Regions from separate parts of the Pseudarthrobacter sp. NPDC092424 genome, predicted to be linked through region 3. Evidence: riboswitches for the same ligand, from Rfam matches in the RefSeq annotation. Region 3 holds a riboswitch; each other region holds the start of a gene.
What was found. Region 3 has a riboswitch for cyclic di-AMP ahead of ACIQCN_RS10095 (hypothetical protein). Riboswitches for the same ligand answer to the same signal wherever they lie in the genome.
Positions count from the first base shown of each region.

Region 1 (5,763 bases), on a different contig from region 3:
TGGGGCGCGCCGGCCAGCCGGCCGAGCTGGCACCTGCTTACGTGTTCCTGGCCTCGCCGGAGTCCAGTTACGTGGTGGGCGAGACGCTGAACGTCAACGGCGGCAACCCCACGCCGTAGCCCGGCACGACCGGCCGCCGGCACCGCCGCCGGAGCGCAGCTATTCTGCCGCGTGGTCCGGCATGTCCAACAGCAGCCGGTCCGTCGCGGCGTCGGGCACGCCGTCGAAGAACGTGGCGAGGACGGTCTTGAACACCGTCTCCCCGGGCGCTGCGCGGAGGAACAGGGTCGCGGACGAGTGCAGTTTGCGCGCGTCGATGCCGCCCAGGATTTCGTCCGCGGAGCGCCCGGCATGGGCGGCGAGTGCCTGTGCGCATTCCAGGAGCCGGGGGCCCAGCACCGGATGCGCCAGATAGGCTCTGGCTTCTTCGAGAGATCCGATCGCGTAGCGCTGTGACGTGGGGCTTTGGCCGAGCCCGGCAACCTGCGGGAACACAAACCACATCCAGTGGCTGCGTTTATGCCCTGTCTGCAGCTCGGCCAAAGCCTGGTGGTATGTCCCACCGCTGTCCTGGGCGGCCGTGAACCGCTCAAGGTTGTACCGGTCATTCATGGTTCCCTCCGATCCGGGCCGCGGCCCGTAGCTGACGATCCGGATCCGCCTTCCAGCGATCCAGCACCGTAACGGCCCGCCTCCGGTCCTTTTCGCCGAGTGCGCCAAGCAGCGGAACAAGGACGTCGGCCATGAGCGGATCTGTCAGTTCCGGGGTGTGCGCGGACCTGAGGAACCCTTCGATGCGGGTCAGGTCGGTGTGCCGCAGCAGACCCACCCTTGCCTGAAGCAGCACCACCGCTGCAAGTCTCCGTTCAAAGACAGGCCTGCTCCCTGGCTTCGGCACGCCCCAAAGTGCCGAAGCCAGGAACACCACCCCGTCATGGTCCAGGTCCCGGAACTTCCGCAGCGCGTCCCTGACGGTTCCCCGCACGGCACCCACAGATGCCCCGTAGGAGGCCAGGCTGCCGCCCAGCCGCCCCTCGACGTCGTCCGCCCTGTACCAGGTACCCTCGTTCTGCAACGTGCGGTCGATGAATGCGGCCACATCCTGGACCGTTGTCACCGGCGTCCCGCCGCTGCGTGCGTGATGCAGTAGGGCGTCCAGGGCCTGGCCTCGAGGCGGCCCTCCGCAATGGCTTCGCCGCACACCGCGCAGATGCCGTACGTCCCGTCATCGATTCGGTCCAGCGCGGCCTCCACCTGGTCCAGGCCGGCGCTGCTCTGCTTGAGGAGCGCGGAGGCCTGCGACAGTTCAAACGCGATGGTGGAGCCTTCTGGATCGTGTTCGTCGTCCACATTTGCGTTCTGACGTGCCGAATTAGCCGAGGCGATATCCGCACGAAGGGCCGGCAGGAGCGCCACCTTGCGGGTGCGTTCCTCCTCCAGCATCAGCCGGAACCGCTCAAAATCAGGCATGCCCAAAGCCTAGCCCCGGCCGCCACGCACGTCAGTACCGGCCCACCGCCATCCAATGGCCCCATGCCCTGCTGGGCGACCACCACCGGTCACGGATGCAGGCTTCCGGGGGCACGGCGCGGGGCCGTGATCGCGGCCCCGGGACATAGTCCGCAATACCACATCCTTCAAGGGCTGACTGAGCTTGCAGGCGCGCAAACCGCAGGCAGCAGTCCGGGATTGTTACGATGTGATGCATTTCACTTCGGACCCGTCGGCCGCGGGCGTCTTTCGAGGTCAGCGCGCCATGCAGGGTGAATCCAAACGATAGCCTAATCCGAGAGAAGGGCCTCGGATGTTATCCAAACGTGACATTTAGCTGGACGGCGGGTTACGGTCGAGTGGTGTCCCTCCCCGATGGGACATTCCCACCAGCCTGCCGAGCCCTGCCGCTGGACCGGGATACCACCGTTTCCAATTGGCAGGGACGGGGGAACCAAGTTTCCACGGCCTCATTGAGGCCTAGGGGTTAAGTCGAAAGCCTTTCCGCTTGTGCGGATGCTTCCGACCGGGCATCTCCAGCCCGAACCCGACAGCTCACCCCGCAGGCATGGGAGAGGCGATTCACTGTGTCAAAAATTTCCACCACCGCCCGTCATCGTGCAACTCCGACCGGCTCCATCACCGTCCAGGGCCTGGCCCGGACCTTCGGCCGTCCCGCACTGGCAGTAGCCGCGGCATCCGGCATTGCGCTCAGCGTCGGCGCCCCCGCCCAGGCAGGTGTGAGCGGCCCGGACGCTGAAGCAACGTCGGTCCAGACGTCCTCCGCACCCGCGGCAACTGCTGCCGCGGCAACTGCTGCCACCGTGCACACCGTGGTTTCCGGCGACACCCTGGGCGCGATCTCCGCTGCCCACGGTGTGGCTCTGGCCGATGTCCTCGCGGTCAACGGCCTCTCCATCGACACGATCATCTACCCGGGCGACCAGATCGAGATCCCCGGCGCAGGCTCTGCGGCGGCTGCACCGGCAGTTGCACCTGCGCCCGCACCCGCACCGGTCCAAACGACTGCAGCGGCGCCGACGAACACCGGCATGAACCTGTCCTACGCGTCCACCGCGCCGGCCGAGTCCACCGGCACGGGCACCGGCGCAGGGATCCTCGCCTCCGCCTACAGCCAGATCGGAATCAACCAGGACTGCACCGCCATGGTCGAGACCGCCCTGCGCTCGGTCGGAAAGAGCGTTGGCGATCTTGCCCCCACGCAGTTCTACCAGTACGGAACCGTGGTCTCCACCCCGGCCCCCGGCGACCTGGTGATCACCTCCGGCCACGTCGGCGTTTACGCCGGCGACGGCCAGGTTGTGAGCGGCGGCATCGACGGCTACAAGACGGACGTGCACTCGCTCAGCTGGCTCGCCGGCGCCTCCTTCGTGCGCGTGGCCTAGGCAGCACCAAGGGCCGGAAAGGGCGGCATTCGGAAATCATCCCGAATGCCGCCCTTTCCCCGTTAAACATCCGGCAGTTGGCTGGCGTTCAGGTTCCGCAGAACGTCAGGTAATCACCAAAGCTTTCGGGGGCTGCCTCCTCGTAGCGCTCCAGCCCCGGCCGCCGCCGGTATGGCTCGGAGAGGACTGCGACGAGGCGCTGGAACGGGCCGATGTCACCTGCGGTGGCTGCATCCAGGGCTTCTTCCACCAGGTGGTTGCGCGGGATATAGACGGGATTGACGCGGTCCATCAGGCTGGCGTCCGGCGCCATGGCCCGCCACCGCTCCGCCCAGGCATCGAAGGCGGCAAGGTCCAGGACCATTCCGCGCGCCGGCCCGGTGTTTCCGAGGGCCGCATCCCCGAGGCGGCGGAAAAACTGCGTATAGTCCACCGGACCGTCCCTAAGCAGGGCGATGACGCCGTCGACCAGTTGGGACACCTCCGCTGCCTCCGGGCTTCCTGCCGGATGTCCGGCCAGACCCAGCTTCGAGGCCATGCCCGCTGTCCAGGCGTCGCTGTAGCGGCGGCGGAACTCCCCCAGCACTTCCACTGCGGGCTCTACCGCTTTTTCCTGGTCCTCGTTGATAAGGGGAAGCAGCGATTCGGCCAGGCGGGCCAGGTTCCACTCCGCCACCACAGGCTGGTTGGCGTAGGCGTACCTCCCGCCGGTGTCGATGGAGCTGTACACGGCGGCCGGATTGAATGCGTCCATGAAGGCGCAGGGCCCGTAGTCAATGGTTTCACCGGAGATGGTCATGTTGTCCGTATTCATGACGCCATGGACAAACCCCACCAGCATCCACTGCGCCACCAGCGACGCCTGGGCCTCAACCACGGCCCTGAACAGCGCCAGGTAAGGGTTGCCGGCCTGCGCTGCCGCCGCATAGTGGCGTGCTATGGCGTGGTCAGCGAGCCTGCGCAACAGGTCGGGATTGTCCGTGGCCCGCGCGTACTGGAACGTACCCACGCGCAGGTGGCTGGCGGCAACCCGTGCCAGCACCGCACCGGGCAGCATCGTGTCACGGCGCACGGGGCGGCCGGTGGCCACCACGGCCAGGGAGCGGGTGGTGGGGATTCCCAGCTCGTGCATCGCCTCGCTCACCAGGTACTCGCGAAGCATGGGTCCGACGACGGCACGGCCGTCCCCGGCTCTGGCAAAGGGTGTGCGGCCCGACCCTTTGAGGTGGACGTCCCGCAACCGGTCGCCGTCGGACGAACTCCCCTGCAGCGGCAGCTCACCCAGGAGGAGGGCGCGCCCGTCGCCGAGCAGCGGCGAATAGCCGCCGAACTGATGGCCGGCATACGCCTGGGCGACCGGCGCAGCGTCCGGCGGGACGTCGTTGCCCACCAGGAACCTGGCGCCCTCCGGGCTGCGCAGGAAAGCCAGGTCCAGTCCCAACTCCCCTGCGAGGGCCTCGTTGAGGACGAGCAGCCGGGGTTCGGGCGCCTCTTCCGCCTGCCAGGGAACAGCAAGTTCGGGCAGCTCCCGGGCGAAACGTGATTGAAAGCTGACGGTCGATTCCGCTACACCGCTCATGGGTTAACCCTAGCCCCGCCCGGCGCGCTGCGGGCCGTCACTGCGTGGCCGCTCACGGCAGCCTCACGTGACTGCGTGCCCGCCGGGAAAGTCGCCATGTTCCCCGGCCTGGGCCTCCTCCTGGAGCAGTGGGTCCTCCTGCCAGGCGTCCGGGTTTTCCTCGGCAGCGCCCGGATAGCTGTCCGGTTCTCCGTGGACGGGGTCCAGTCCGAGGGAAGAGGCAGCGCCGGGGGCCTCGTCCAGGATGACGTCCTGCTCCGGAACAACTTCCAGTTGGTCGTCGGGGAGTTCCTGCTCAGTCATGGTGATGCCTTTCCACGTATCGGTCAGTCAATAAAGTAAGCATACTGATGAACATGGTGCTGTGTGAACGGCCAGGCATGGGAAAAGGGTGACTTTGGGCCCTACCTCCCCGGGGGTTTTGCGGCCACGCTGGTGGCATACGCCCGTAAAGGACCCCGCAGGAGCAGGACATGGCAGCCCGCAAGCCCATTGCCGTCGGCACGAATGACACGCCCCAGAGCCACGCAGCAGTGTCCTGGGCGGCCCGGCGGGCCCACAGGGACCGGCTCCCGCTGGTGATCCTGCACGTCGTGGACGAGCGTTGGCTTTCCGAACCCTATCCGTGGCGCAGCGTACTCCAGGAGTCTGGGGAACGGATCCTTGAGGCCGCAGCGGCACGGGCGCGGGAGTTCCCATCCCTTGAGGTCAGTACCGCCGTGCTGGCCGGCGGAGTGGGCCGGTCCCTGGCCAACTATTCGGACCGGGTGTCCATGCTGGTGGTGGGGTCCGGCAGCGGGCACCTCGGCGGCGTGCTTGCCGACCGGGCGCTGCAGGTGGCGTCGTCGGCGGATGTCCCTGTCGCCGTCGTCGGAACCCAGGCTACGGAGGGCCGGCCCGGGGTGGTGGTCGGCGTCGACGGATCGGAAGAAGCGGTGCGCGCGGTGGCCTTTGCAGCCGCCGAGGCGGACCGGGAGGGCGACGAGCTGACCGTGGTGTACGCCTACAGCCCCCCTGACCGTCTTCCGGATGCAGGATTCACCCCGGAACTCGTCGCCGAGCTGATGGAAAAAGAGGAGCGGATCGTTCTCTCTGAAACCGTCGCCGGTCTGATGGCCGACTATCCGGACCTGGTGGTTCACCAGCGGCTCGAGCCGGGCCGCGATCCGGCGCAGGCCCTGGTTCAGGCAGCAGAGGGTGCCAGGCTGCTGGTGGTCGGCAACCGGGGACGCGGCGGGATCAGCCGGCTTGTCCTGGGCTCAACGGCACACGGTGTCCTCAAGCGCC
Region 1 is NZ_JBIVQC010000002.1:530,690-536,452, forward strand. It holds gene ACIQCN_RS05460 (glucose 1-dehydrogenase) at 1-119, shown strand, start outside; gene ACIQCN_RS05465 (DUF1810 domain-containing protein) at 160-612, opposite strand; gene ACIQCN_RS05470 (DNA alkylation repair protein) at 605-1,117, opposite strand; gene ACIQCN_RS05475 (TraR/DksA family transcriptional regulator) at 1,114-1,470, opposite strand; cyclic di-AMP (ydaO/yuaA leader) riboswitch at 1,906-2,075, shown strand; gene ACIQCN_RS05480 (LysM peptidoglycan-binding domain-containing protein) at 2,079-2,897, shown strand; gene ACIQCN_RS05485 (YdiU family protein) at 2,986-4,476, opposite strand; gene ACIQCN_RS05490 (hypothetical protein) at 4,540-4,779, opposite strand; gene ACIQCN_RS05495 (universal stress protein) at 4,950-5,763, shown strand, end outside.
Region 1: it holds a riboswitch for cyclic di-AMP, as region 3 does, so the genes downstream of both, ACIQCN_RS05480 (LysM peptidoglycan-binding domain-containing protein) here and ACIQCN_RS10095 (hypothetical protein) in region 3, are expected to answer to the same signal.

Region 2 (5,763 bases), on a different contig from region 3:
TTCGCGCTGAAGACCACCGTCTGGTTGCCGTTATAGCCACCGTGCACGGCCTGGCCGTTGCCGGCGTAGACAGCGATGTGCGCTACGCCCGCGCCGCCGTCCGCGTAGTAGATGAGGTCGCCGGGCTGGGCTTCAGCTGCGCTGACCGTGCGGCCAAGGGAGAGGTAGCCGGCGGGCCAGTCATGGAAGTTGATGCCAACGGCGGCCAAGGAGTTGGTCACCAGCATGGTGCAGTCCTGGGACACACCCAGCTGGGCGTAGGCGGCCGACAGGATGGCTGCACCCTTACCGCTGGCGGAAGCCTTGGTGGCCGTCGGTGCGGATGCCGTCACCGTGGCCGCGGTGGCCGGTGCTGCCGTTTCGGGTTCCGGAGCCGGCTCGGCCTCCTTCACCTCAACAACGGGCTCTTCCTCGACAACGGGAGCGGCCTCGGTGGAGACGGCCGGCTTCTCGAAGCTGATGGAGATGGTGGAGGCAGCCGAGATGGGCGCATCCACGGCGGACTCGACCGACAGGGCAGAAGCCGGGGCTGAATCGCGCTGGACGTTGGAGTCTGCAGCGTTGGCGGCAACACCGCTGGTCAGGACAAGGCCGGAAGCGGCAGCGATGACTGCGGCCTGGCGGCCCATGCCGCCGGCGTTGTCGCCCACGGCCTTGGCAATGACAGCAAGCGAGTTGGTCTTGGTGACCTCGGCGCGGTGCCGTGCGGTAGCACGAGTAGTCATGTTCTCTCTTTCGATTTCCTCAAGACCGCTGTGAACAGCCCAGGGCTATTGACGTGCCGGGATCTTGGGGGTACCCCGGCACGTCCCAAACGGGGATGTGGTGATTGGCGAAATACGCGTTTGAACCGGGCCCGCGGGCGGGCCGTCTTGAACTACGGGTTGAGCGTGTAATACACCGAGGAACCGGTGGCGGCCACGGCATGCAGCAGGGTGCCCTGGCTGGGGTTCAGCGCGCTGACCATCATGCCGTTGCCGACGTAGATGCCCACGTGGGCACCGCCGTTCTGGACCACCAAGTCGCCCGGCTTGGGGGCAGCGGTGGCGGTCATGATGGACCATGCGTTGACGCGGGGAATGCTGATGCCGGCCTGCGCATAGACCCACTGCGTGAAGCCGGAGCAGTCCCAGCCGTTGGGAGAGGTGCCGCCCCAGACGTACGGGCGGCCAATGCCTGTGTAGGCAATACCGGCAATGCCGGAGGTGGAAGCACCGGCAACTGCAGACAGTGCAGTGTCGGCGGCGGAGCCCGTGGTGGACTCTTCTTCCTCGGAGGTGGACTGTACCTCGACCGGCTCGATCTCCGGAGCTGCGGTGGTCTTAACCACCGGGCGCTCGAAGGAAACCGTGGCGGTGGGGGCTGCCATTACGGCGGCATTCGGGGCTCCAGACTCGGTGGAGGCCGAAATGCCCGCGGTGGTGTCCGCTGCGGTGGCCGGCAGGCCCATGGTCAGAATGAGGCCCGAAGCTGCTGCTGCGACTGCGGCCTGGCGACCCATGGTCCCCGCATTGGCGCTGACGGCCTTGGATACGGAGCCCAAAGGGTTGGTGCGCACCGTTTGTGCACGGTGGCGCGCAGAATTACGACGTGAAGACACGAAAGGTAGCCTCTCCCAATGCCTGCGAGGTGAGCTGTCGGATTCGGATGGGAGTCACCCGGCCGCGCGCTTCCAAGGAAGCTTTTACGGCTTAACCCCAAGGCCTTCCCACAAACAGAAGGCCGAAATTGGTTCCCCCGCCCCTGCCAGACGATGAAATGCGAACGGACCTTGAGCGGTGGCAGAGTTAGGCAATCCACTCAAGAGCGTCAACTTCGGAAAAGTTGACGCGTGTACGACGTTACAGGAATTAATAACCAATGTCACATTAAGGTCACGGGGCCTAAAAGTGTTGCGAGAGCAAACCCTCAGTTTTGACTAGAGCCAGCCGGTGGGGTCGACGACCTCGCCGTTGACCTGGACCTCGAAGTGGAGGTGGCAGCCCGTGGACGCCCCTGTGGTTCCGCTATATGCCACTACGTCGCCGCGGCCCACAGTCTCGCCCTCCCGGACGTTGAAGCCGGAGAGGTGGTTGTACGTTGTCTCCAGGCCATTTCCGTGGTCGATGACCACCCGGTTGCCGCCGCCGAAATCATGCCAGCCCACGAAGGTCACGGTGCCGGTGGCCGCCGCGAGCACGGAGGTGCCGCACTGGGCCGCGAAGTCCTCGCCACGGTGGAAGTCGCCGTAGCCGCCCGTGATGGGACTCACCCGGTAGCCGAACGGGGACACCATAGTCAGGTTGGCCAGGGGCGCACCAAGGCTGCCCACCGAAGCGGCGCGCGAGATTGCGCTGGCGGACTGGGCGCTCAGGAGCTGCTTCAGCTTGCCGTCCGGGTCCGCCTTGGTGACCACTGCGGAGCGGCTGAAATCAATACGGGCCCCGGCCTCAGCGGAGATTTCAGGCTGCTGTGCGGGCTGCACGGCAACCGCGGGAACAACGTCCGAGGCCTCAGTGGCCATTACCGGGCTGGTGGAGGGGACCGTCACGGTGAGGACGAGCCCGGTGGCTGCCAGGGCAATTCCGGCCTTCTGGCCGATACCGCTCGCTGAGGCGAACTCCGTCATCTGCCGGAAGGGGCCGCGCCGGCGGCGGGCTTCCCGGTGGAAATCGCGGGGGCGCTCCGCGGCGATGACTTCCACAACCCGGGGGGTCGGTGAGGGGCCCGCAGCGCGGCGCCGGCCCCTGGAGGTCTGCATGCTCAAAAGAAGGTTTCCTCTCTGGAAAGCCTGCGAAGTTAGCTGTCGGATTCGGGTCAGAGAGTTCAAAGACCCGGTCCGCCGTAAGCAAACTTCTGCACAGAGCTATCCCGGGAGGAATTTGCTGGAGAGGCTTGCTGCTGACGGACTTCACCCCAAGGCAGCCCCCGCTGCCGGTTGTGGTTCCCCCGCCTCTGCCAGTAAATGACTCGTGCACCTGATCCGCTGGCAGAGCTCGGCTCCGGATCAGGTAACGCTTGTGTATCAACGCTTGGGTTTAACTATACGGGCTTAAGCCCGGCAGTAACAATTCCGTTATAACCGTGTGGGAACGGGCACGCCGGGGTAAGAGGCGAAGGCCCTGAGGACCCTAAACGACGGTAACGAAGACGTGCGCGGCCACTTCCGGCGGCAGCTCGAGTGCGCCTTCGATCCCCGGCACCCGCACCGAAATGTAGTCCCCCACCCGCTCAAGCGACACCTTGGCGCCGGGGCGGATTCCACCCTCGTCGAGCTGCAGGAGAAGTTCCGGCTCCACCTGGATGGGCTCGGCCAGCCGACTGACCACCACCGCGGAAGCGGGCTGGTAGGCCTTCATCGCTTCGAGCAGGCTCACAGCACTATCGGCAGCCGGCGCAGCGCCACCGCCGGCCTGCACCGGCTGGCCGCCCAGGGCGTCGAGCCCGGGAATGGGGTTGCCGTAAGGGGACTCCGTGGGATGGTCGAGGAGCTCGTAGATGCGCCGCTCCACCCGCTCGCTCATGACATGTTCCCAACGGCAGGCTTCATCGTGTACGTATGCCCAGTCCAGGCCGATGACGTCCGCGAGGAGCCGTTCGGCCAGCCGATGCTTGCGCATGACTTCGGTGGCCCGTTTGCGCCCGGTCTCGGTGAGTTCAAGGTGCCTGTCTCCGGAGACCACCACCAGGCCATCGCGTTCCATCCGACCGATGGTCTGGGACACCGTGGGGCCCGAGTGGCGCAGCCGCTCCGCAATCCGGGCGCGCAGGGCAACGATGTTCTCCTCCTCAAGCTCCAGAATCGTGCGAAGGTACATCTCCGTAGTGTCGATCAGATCCGTCATCCAGCTCAGCTCCTCGAGCGCAGTACCTTGCGTTGTCCTACCGTAACGCCTTCGGCCGGGCGTAGTCCGGTGAAAAGCTTAGCCTGTTTTGAATTTGTCCGAATAGTCGCCGAAGGCAGCATCGCGCCTTGTCTCAATTGCTGGACTATGACGCATCCGGTTCCTGCGGGAACACCCGTTCAGGCAGAATAAGGAGGGCCTGAGCCACCGCAGCCGGCCGCAGGCCAACCATCCGCCCGGACCATGCGCGTCCATGCCGAAACTGGAGCACCTGTGAGCGACAACAGCATCACTATTCCCGCCGACCTCCTGCCCGCGGACGGACGGTTCGGCGCCGGCCCCTCGAAGGTCCGCCAGGAACAGATCGATGCATTGTCCGCGGCCTCGAAGTCCATCCTGGGCACGTCGCACCGCCAGGCCCCCGTCAAAAACCTGGTGGGTTCCGTCCGCGAAGGCCTGAGCGCATTCTTCCGCGCCCCGGAAGGGTACGAAGTGGTCCTCGGCGTCGGCGGTTCCACGGCTTTCTGGGATGTTGCCGCGTTCGGCCTGGTGGAGAAGAAGGCCCAGCACCTGTCCTTCGGCGAGTTCGGCTCCAAGTTTGCCGCCGCCACCAACAAGGCGCCGTTCCTCGATGCGTCCTCCATCATCAAGTCCGAACCCGGCACCCGCCCCTCTCCGCAGGCGGAAGCGGGCGTGGATGCGTACGCCTGGCCGCAGAACGAGACCTCCACCGGTGTCTACGCTCCGGTCAAGCGTGTTGCCGGTGCTGACCAGGGCGCCCTGGTGCTGGTGGACGCCACCTCAGCCGCAGGCGGCCTGGACGTGGACGTGGCCGAAAGCGATGTCTACTACTTCGCGCCCCAAAAGAACTTCGCCTCCGACGGCGGCCTCTGGCTGGGCCTCTTCTCCCCCGCCGCCCTGGAACGCGCCGCCCGCGTGAAGGCAAGCGGCCGCTGGATTCCTGACTTCCTGGACCTCCAGACCGCCATCGACAACTCGCGCCTGAACCAGACGTACAACACCCCGTCGCTGTCCACCCTGGTGACGCTGGACGCGCAGGTGCAGTGGCTCAACGGGAACGGCGGCCTGGACTTCGCCGCCTCGCGCACCGCTGATTCCGCGGGCCGGATCTACACCTGGGCCGAGGCCTCGGACTTCGCCACGCCGTTCGTCACCAACCCGGACGAGCGTTCCAATGTCATCGCGACGATCGACTTCGACGACTCCGTGGACGCCGCCCAGGTGGCGAAGGTCCTGCGCGCCAACGGCGTGGTGGACACCGAGCCGTACCGCAAGCTGGGCCGCAACCAGCTGCGGATCGCCACGTTCGTGGCCATCGAACCGGCGGACGTGACCGCACTGCTGGCCAGCATCGATTACGTCGTGGAACGCCTCCGCAAGTAGCAGCCGGGGTTCGGTCCGGATTAAGTACGACGGCGGCGCCCGGGTTTATCCCTGGCGCCGCCTTTCTCCCCGTGGAGCTTTCGCCCTGTCCTTCGGGCACTGGGGGTGCGCCCGCTAAGGCACGGCGTCCCCGCCGTCCGTGCCGTCGTCGTCCGCCGTGTCCCCGCCGTCCGTGCCGTCGTCGTCCGCCGTGTCCCCGCCGTCCGTGCCGTCGTCGTCCGCCGCCTCATCGGTGACCGGGGCGGCAGGTTCCTCCGCTGCCTCCGCCACAGGTTCCCGCTCGTCCGCTTGCTGCGCTTCCTGCGCGTCCTCAGGACGCACGCGCTCGGCCCACGGCACCCACTCCGGGGCGAGGATGGAGTCCTCGGACGGCAGCAGGCCAAGCTCGTTCACGGTGACGGCCTTTGAGCGCGAATTGCGGGTGAGCACGGCGTACCACTGCCAGCCGGCGTAACCGGCGAGCTTCGACTCGAACAGGTGGGTGACCAGCCGGTCGCCCTCGCTCTTGGCGGCCAGGTGCGCGCCGATGGTCCTG
Region 2 is NZ_JBIVQC010000006.1:144,318-150,080, forward strand. It holds gene ACIQCN_RS11015 (NlpC/P60 family protein) at 1-725, opposite strand, end outside; gene ACIQCN_RS11020 (C40 family peptidase) at 878-1,501, opposite strand; cyclic di-AMP (ydaO/yuaA leader) riboswitch at 1,606-1,804, opposite strand; gene ACIQCN_RS11025 (M23 family metallopeptidase) at 1,919-2,740, opposite strand; cyclic di-AMP (ydaO/yuaA leader) riboswitch at 2,753-2,991, opposite strand; gene ACIQCN_RS11030 (metal-dependent transcriptional regulator) at 3,111-3,824, opposite strand; gene serC (phosphoserine transaminase) at 4,098-5,228, shown strand; gene ACIQCN_RS11040 (DUF3027 domain-containing protein) at 5,343-5,763, opposite strand, start outside.
Region 2: it holds a riboswitch for cyclic di-AMP, as region 3 does, so the genes downstream of both, ACIQCN_RS11025 (M23 family metallopeptidase) here and ACIQCN_RS10095 (hypothetical protein) in region 3, are expected to answer to the same signal.

Region 3 (5,763 bases):
CTCCGATCCGCGCCCTGGTGGTCGATGACGAGCCCAGCCTTTCCGAGCTGATGAGCATGGGACTGCGCATGGCCGGCTGGTCCGTGGCGGTTGCTGCCGACGGTCCGCAGGCGGTGAAACTGGCCAAGGAGTTCCGGCCCGACGTCCTGGTGCTGGACGTCATGCTCCCAGGGTTCGACGGCGTTGAGCTCCTGGGCAGGATCCGTACCTTCGCGCCTGAGGTGCCGGCCCTGTTCCTCACCGCCAAGGACGCCGTCCAGGACCGGATCCTTGGGCTCGCGGCCGGAGGCGACGACTACGTCACCAAGCCGTTCAGCATGGAGGAGGTCCTGCTCCGCCTGCACCGCCTGGTGCAGCGCTCCGGAGTGGCCGCCATGGACACGGCCGAGCTGGTGGTGGGAGACCTGGTCCTCAACATCGATACCCGCGAAGTAACCCGGGCCGGAGATGACGTCCAGCTCACCGCAACCCAGTTCGAGCTGCTCCGGTACCTCATGGAGAACCCGAGACGCGTGGTCAGCAAAGCCCAGATCCTGGACCGCGTATGGAATTACGACTTCGGCGGCCAGGCCAACATCGTGGAGCTGTACATTTCGTACCTGCGCAAGAAGATCGATGCCGCGCACCCGCCCATGATCCACACCGTCCGGGGTGCAGGTTACGTCATCAAGCCGGCGGACTAGATGGCATTCTCCGGTCCAACTCCGCCGGCCACCTCACGGCCTGCCGGCTCCAGCGGAGCGCCGCGGAACTGGCTGAAGCCGGCCACCTGGCACCTCCGGACCCGGCTCACCGCTTTGGCCATGGCCCTGCTCATCACGATCTGCGGCGCGGTCGGGGTAGTCAGCTACGCCTCCATGGACACCTTCCTGACCCGCCAGCTTGACGACCAGCTGACCCAGGCCGCGGAGCGGTCCAACGATCCGGGACGGCCACCCATGGGTGGCTTCAACGGGCGCGACCCGCTGGATGCCCGGGGGCAGAGCGTCGGGACGCTGAACGCGCGCATCGTTGACGGCCAGGTCAGCAGTGCAGGATTTCTGGCCCCGGACACCACACGGTCAGCGCTTTCGGCGAAAGACAAGGAGACGCTCCAGGCGCTGGCGGCCGGCTCCGCACCGGTGGACAGGAAGCTGTCCACCGGCAACTACCGGCTGGTCGCCGTGCAGACATCGTTTGACGACGTCCTGGTGACCGGGCTGCCGCTCGCTGCCAAGGAAAGCACGCTGGCCTCCCTCGTATGGACCTTCCTCTTCGTGTCGCTCGGCGGGCTGCTGCTCGTGGGATTCGCCGGAACGGTGCTGATCCGCCGCACGATGAAACCGCTGGAGCAGCTTTCCGGGGTGGCCACCAGGGTTTCCCGCCTCCCGCTGGACGCGGGCGAGGTCGCGCTGGCAGTGCGGGTGCCGCCGTCGAACGCCAATCCGGGAACAGAAGTAGGCAGCGTGGGACACGCGCTGAACCTCATGCTGGACCACGTGGCCAACGCGCTGCAGGCCCGGCAGCGCAGCGAAACCAAGGTGCGGCAGTTCGTAGCTGACGCATCGCACGAGCTGCGCACTCCCCTGACTGCGATCCGGGGCTACACCGAACTGCTCCGCATGACCGAGCACTTCACGCCTGAGGGCGAACGGTCACTGGCCCGCGTGCAAAGCCAGTCCGAGCGCATGACGGCGCTGGTGGAGGACCTGCTGCTGCTCGCCCGGCTGGACGAGGGGCAGCCGCTGAAGCTGGCGGACGTGGACCTGACCCAGCTGGTGATTGAAGGTGTCAGCGACGAGAAGGTCATGGCGCCGGGGCACAACTGGCGGCTGGAACTGCCCGAGGAGCCCGTGGTCGTTGCCGGCGATGCTGCACAGCTTCGCCAGGTGCTGATGAACCTGTTATCCAACGCGCGCAAGCACACGCCTGCCGGCACCACCGTGGAGACGAGGGTCAGGGTGGTTCCCGGCGGCGCCGCGGAGGTTGCGGTAACGGACGACGGCGGCGGGATTCCCCCGGAGTTCGTGGACAAGGTCTTTGCCCGGTTTGCCCGCGCAGACGCGGCGCGGAAGGGCGCCTCCGACCGAAGCGGCCCTGCGGCGGCCGAAGGGACCAGCGGCCTGGGGCTGTCGATCGTACAGTCCATTGTGGAAGCGCACGGCGGCACCGTCAGCGTCGAGTCACGGCCCGGCCGGACGAGCTTCATAGTCAGACTGCCCATTACGTCCGGGTGAGGCGGCAGGCAATGGCGACGCGCCGCCGTCGTGATCTCTGTTACCAAAATGTGACTTCGGCCTGAAACTCCTGTACCGTCGAATGGTGCGCTTCCGTTCGTGGCGCATGTCCGGATGACGCCGAGCTCTGCCGCTTCCCGGACTCCGATAGACCGATGGCAGAGGCGGGGGACCCACCGTCCCGGGCACGCTATCAGGCCCTTGGGGTTAAGCCAGCACGTGAATGTTCCGTGCGGCCGGATGCCCTCATCCGAACCCGACAGCTAACTCCGCAGGTGTGAGAGGCGATCCATCATGTCTGAATTCCAGGTAGAACCGCGCCCAAATTCTGGCGTTCCCACCCGCGCAGCCGCCCGCGCGGCCAAGCGCTCCCGCCGTGGCACCTTCCCCGCATTGGGGCGCCGGGCTGCCGTGCTGGCGGCATCCTGCGCGCTGCTGGTGGGCGTTGGCGCTGCGGGCCAGGCCACGGAGTCGATGACCCGCGCTGCATCCACGGAACCCGCGGCCACGCAGCTCTCCCCCGCTGAGCAGCAGGCGCAGCTGGCCCTCGAAAAGAGCGAGCTCCAGTCCGCCGCGGCAGAAGCCGCCGCCGCCAAGGCAGCCGCCGCCAAGACGGCCGCTGCTGAGAAGGCTGCCGCCACGAAGGCTGCTGCCGCGAAGACGGCCGCCGAGAAGGCTGCAGCTGCGAAGGCTGCCGCAGACAAAGCCGCGGCCGAAAAGGCTGCTGCCGCGAAGGCCAAGGCTGCGAAGCCGGCCGCCGTGAACGACCCCGCTGGCGCGCAGGCCTACGCCGCCAGCCAGCTGGCGGCGTACGGCTGGGCGCCGGACCAGATGCAGTGCCTGAAGACGCTGTGGACCAAGGAATCCGACTGGAAGACCACGGCCACCAACTCCAGCAGTGGCGCATACGGCATCGTGCAGTCCCTGCCTGCCGAGAAGATGGCAAGCGCGGGAGCCGATTACCTCACCAACTACCGCACGCAGATCAACTGGGGCCTGGACTACATCAAGGAGCGCTACCAGTCACCGTGCGGCGCGCTGAACTTCCACTACGCCAACAACTGGTACTAGGCAGGACCGGCCCGCCGGCCGGGACCGGCAGGGCGGGGTCTGTTACCCGTCCTGCCGGCTAACCTGCGATGCCGTACAGGCGGTCGCCGGCGTCGCCCAGGCCCGGAACGATGTAGGACTTTTCGTTGAGTTTCTCGTCGATGGAGGCCAGCACGATGGTCACGTTAGCGCCGGAGAGTTCCTCTTCGAGCTTGGCCAGGCCTTCCGGGGCGGCCAGCAGGCAGATGCAGGTGACGTCAGAGGCGCCCCGCTTGAACAGGAACTTGATGGCCTCGCGGAGGGTTCCGCCGGTGGCAAGCATCGGGTCCAGCACGAAGATCTGGCGGTCCGTCAGGTCCTCAGGCAGGCGCTCGGCGTAGGTGATGATGTCCAAGGTTTCCTCGTCGCGGGCCATGCCCAGGAAGCCAACCTCCGCCGTGGGGACCAGTTTGGTCATGCCCTCAAGCATCCCCAGGCCGGCGCGGAGGATCGGAACCACCAGCGGCGTGGGCTTGGTGAAAGCCGTACCCACGGTGGTGCTGACAGGGGTCTCGATAGTGACTTCTTCGGTGCGGACCTCGCGGGTGGCCTCGTACGCCAGCAGCGTGACCAGCTCCTCCGTCAACTGCCGGAAGACCGGCGAGGGGGTGTTTTTGTCCCTCAGGACGGTGAGCTTGTGGGCGACCAAGGGGTGGTCAACAACGAGAGTGCGCATGGGTCCAAACTATCACCCGGCACGATGGTCCCCCGGGCCGCGGCCCCGGCCCGCATCCGCTCCGCGCTCCCCCTGGTGCTCGGGCATGTGGTCGTGGATTTTCTCCGCCACGACGTCCCGCACCACGGGGTGGTCGAACGTGGGTGCGGGACCCACGTGTTCCTTGCGCCTTGTCAGATGGAAGAGCCTGTGGGCCAGGATCACCAGGCCCACCCAGGCACCGCCCAGCAGCCAGCCGGCAGTGACGTCCGTGAGCCAGTGGTGGCCAAGGAAGACCCGGCTCAGGCCCATGGCGATGATGAAAATCACTCCCGCGGTGATGGCCATAACGCGCACCCAGAGCTGATGGAACTGCAGGCACAGGACGTACAGCAGCACACCGATGACCACCGTCGTGTTTAACGTGTGGCCGCTCGGGAAGGACGGCGAGTGCTCGAACGGGGGGACGGCTTCCGAGTGGTCGGGCCGCGTCCGGCCTACCAGGCGCTTGCCGACGGTGGTGGCGTAGATGGAGACGGCCGCGGCACCGCCCACCAGGATAATCGGCCGCCATGTCCTGCTCAGGAAGGTTAACCAGGCAGTGAGGATGCTGGCCAGGATGGGCATCCCCACCCCGCCGCCAATATTGGTGAAGCCCGTGACGAAGGCGTCCAGCTCCGGGTTCCGGAGGGTCTGCGAGTACTCCAGCGCCGGAATGTCGAGGTTGGTGAGCCCTTCGTCATCCACCACATTCGAGTAGACCTCCGCGCCGAGGAGCGCGAGTGCCACCACAAGGCTGCCGCCTACGATCAATGTCAGCCAGAGGGCGGCGTACGGCTTGATCCATTTGTCCATGCGGTCTTTGACAGTACTCACTGTGCCTCCCGGCGGATGGTCGTCACGGGCTCTGGGTATCCTTCGAAACTATCATTGAGCCATGGTCTCCGCAGGAAAATCACACCACGAATGGATGGGCCTCGCCCTCGCGGAGGCCCGTCGTGCCCTTGCCACGGCGGATGTGCCGATCGGCGCCGTGGTCATAGGGCCCGACGGCGGCCTGCTGGGTTCCGGTCGCAACCAGCGGGAGGAGCTCGGAGACCCGACCGCCCATGCCGAGGTGGTGGCGATCCGCGAGGCGGCGGCCCGGCTCCGTGAACGGGCAAGGCTCGGCGGCGGCGCGGACGACGGATGGCGGCTGGCCGACTGCACTCTGGTGGTCACCCTTGAACCGTGCGCCATGTGCGCGGGAGCGGTTGTGTTGTCGCGGATCCCCCGGGTGGTCTTCGGCGCGTGGGACGAGAAGGCCGGGGCGGCAGGCTCAGTGTTCGACGTTCTGCGCGAGCGCCGCCTCAACCATTGGGTGGAGGTCTACCCGGGCGTCCGTGAGGCCGAATGCGCCGCCCTGTTGCGGGAGTTTTTCGCGACCCACCGGATATAGGGCTGCAGGCCTGGCGCGCGTTTTCCGCGCGCCTGGTCTTTAGCCGCGCAGCGCCTCCAGGACCGTGCGCGCGGTGTGCTGCCAGTCCGGCAGCCTGGAACGGGCATCAAGCGCGGCCGTGCGCCACGTGGCCCGCAGCTGCGGATCCTCCAGCCAGCGGCGGACGACGGCAGCCAGTTCCGCCGGGCTTTCCTGCCCGCCGGGTGTCAGGGGAACCGCGGCACCGGGCAGGATGTGAGCGGGGTGTTCGGAGCCGCCGGACCCGGAAATTCGTTGGCCGAGGGCTTCCACCGCACCGGTCCCGTCCCGCACTACCACCGGAATGCCGCGGGCCAGGGACTCTGTGACTGACATGCCAAAGGCCT
Region 3 is NZ_JBIVQC010000005.1:202,494-208,256, reverse strand. It holds gene ACIQCN_RS10105 (response regulator transcription factor) at 1-683, shown strand, start outside; gene ACIQCN_RS10100 (sensor histidine kinase) at 684-2,216, shown strand; cyclic di-AMP (ydaO/yuaA leader) riboswitch at 2,325-2,505, shown strand; gene ACIQCN_RS10095 (hypothetical protein) at 2,511-3,287, shown strand; gene upp (uracil phosphoribosyltransferase) at 3,346-3,981, opposite strand; gene ACIQCN_RS10085 (phosphatase PAP2 family protein) at 3,994-4,836, opposite strand; gene ACIQCN_RS10080 (nucleoside deaminase) at 4,898-5,398, shown strand; gene ACIQCN_RS10075 (glycosyltransferase family 4 protein) at 5,438-5,763, opposite strand, start outside.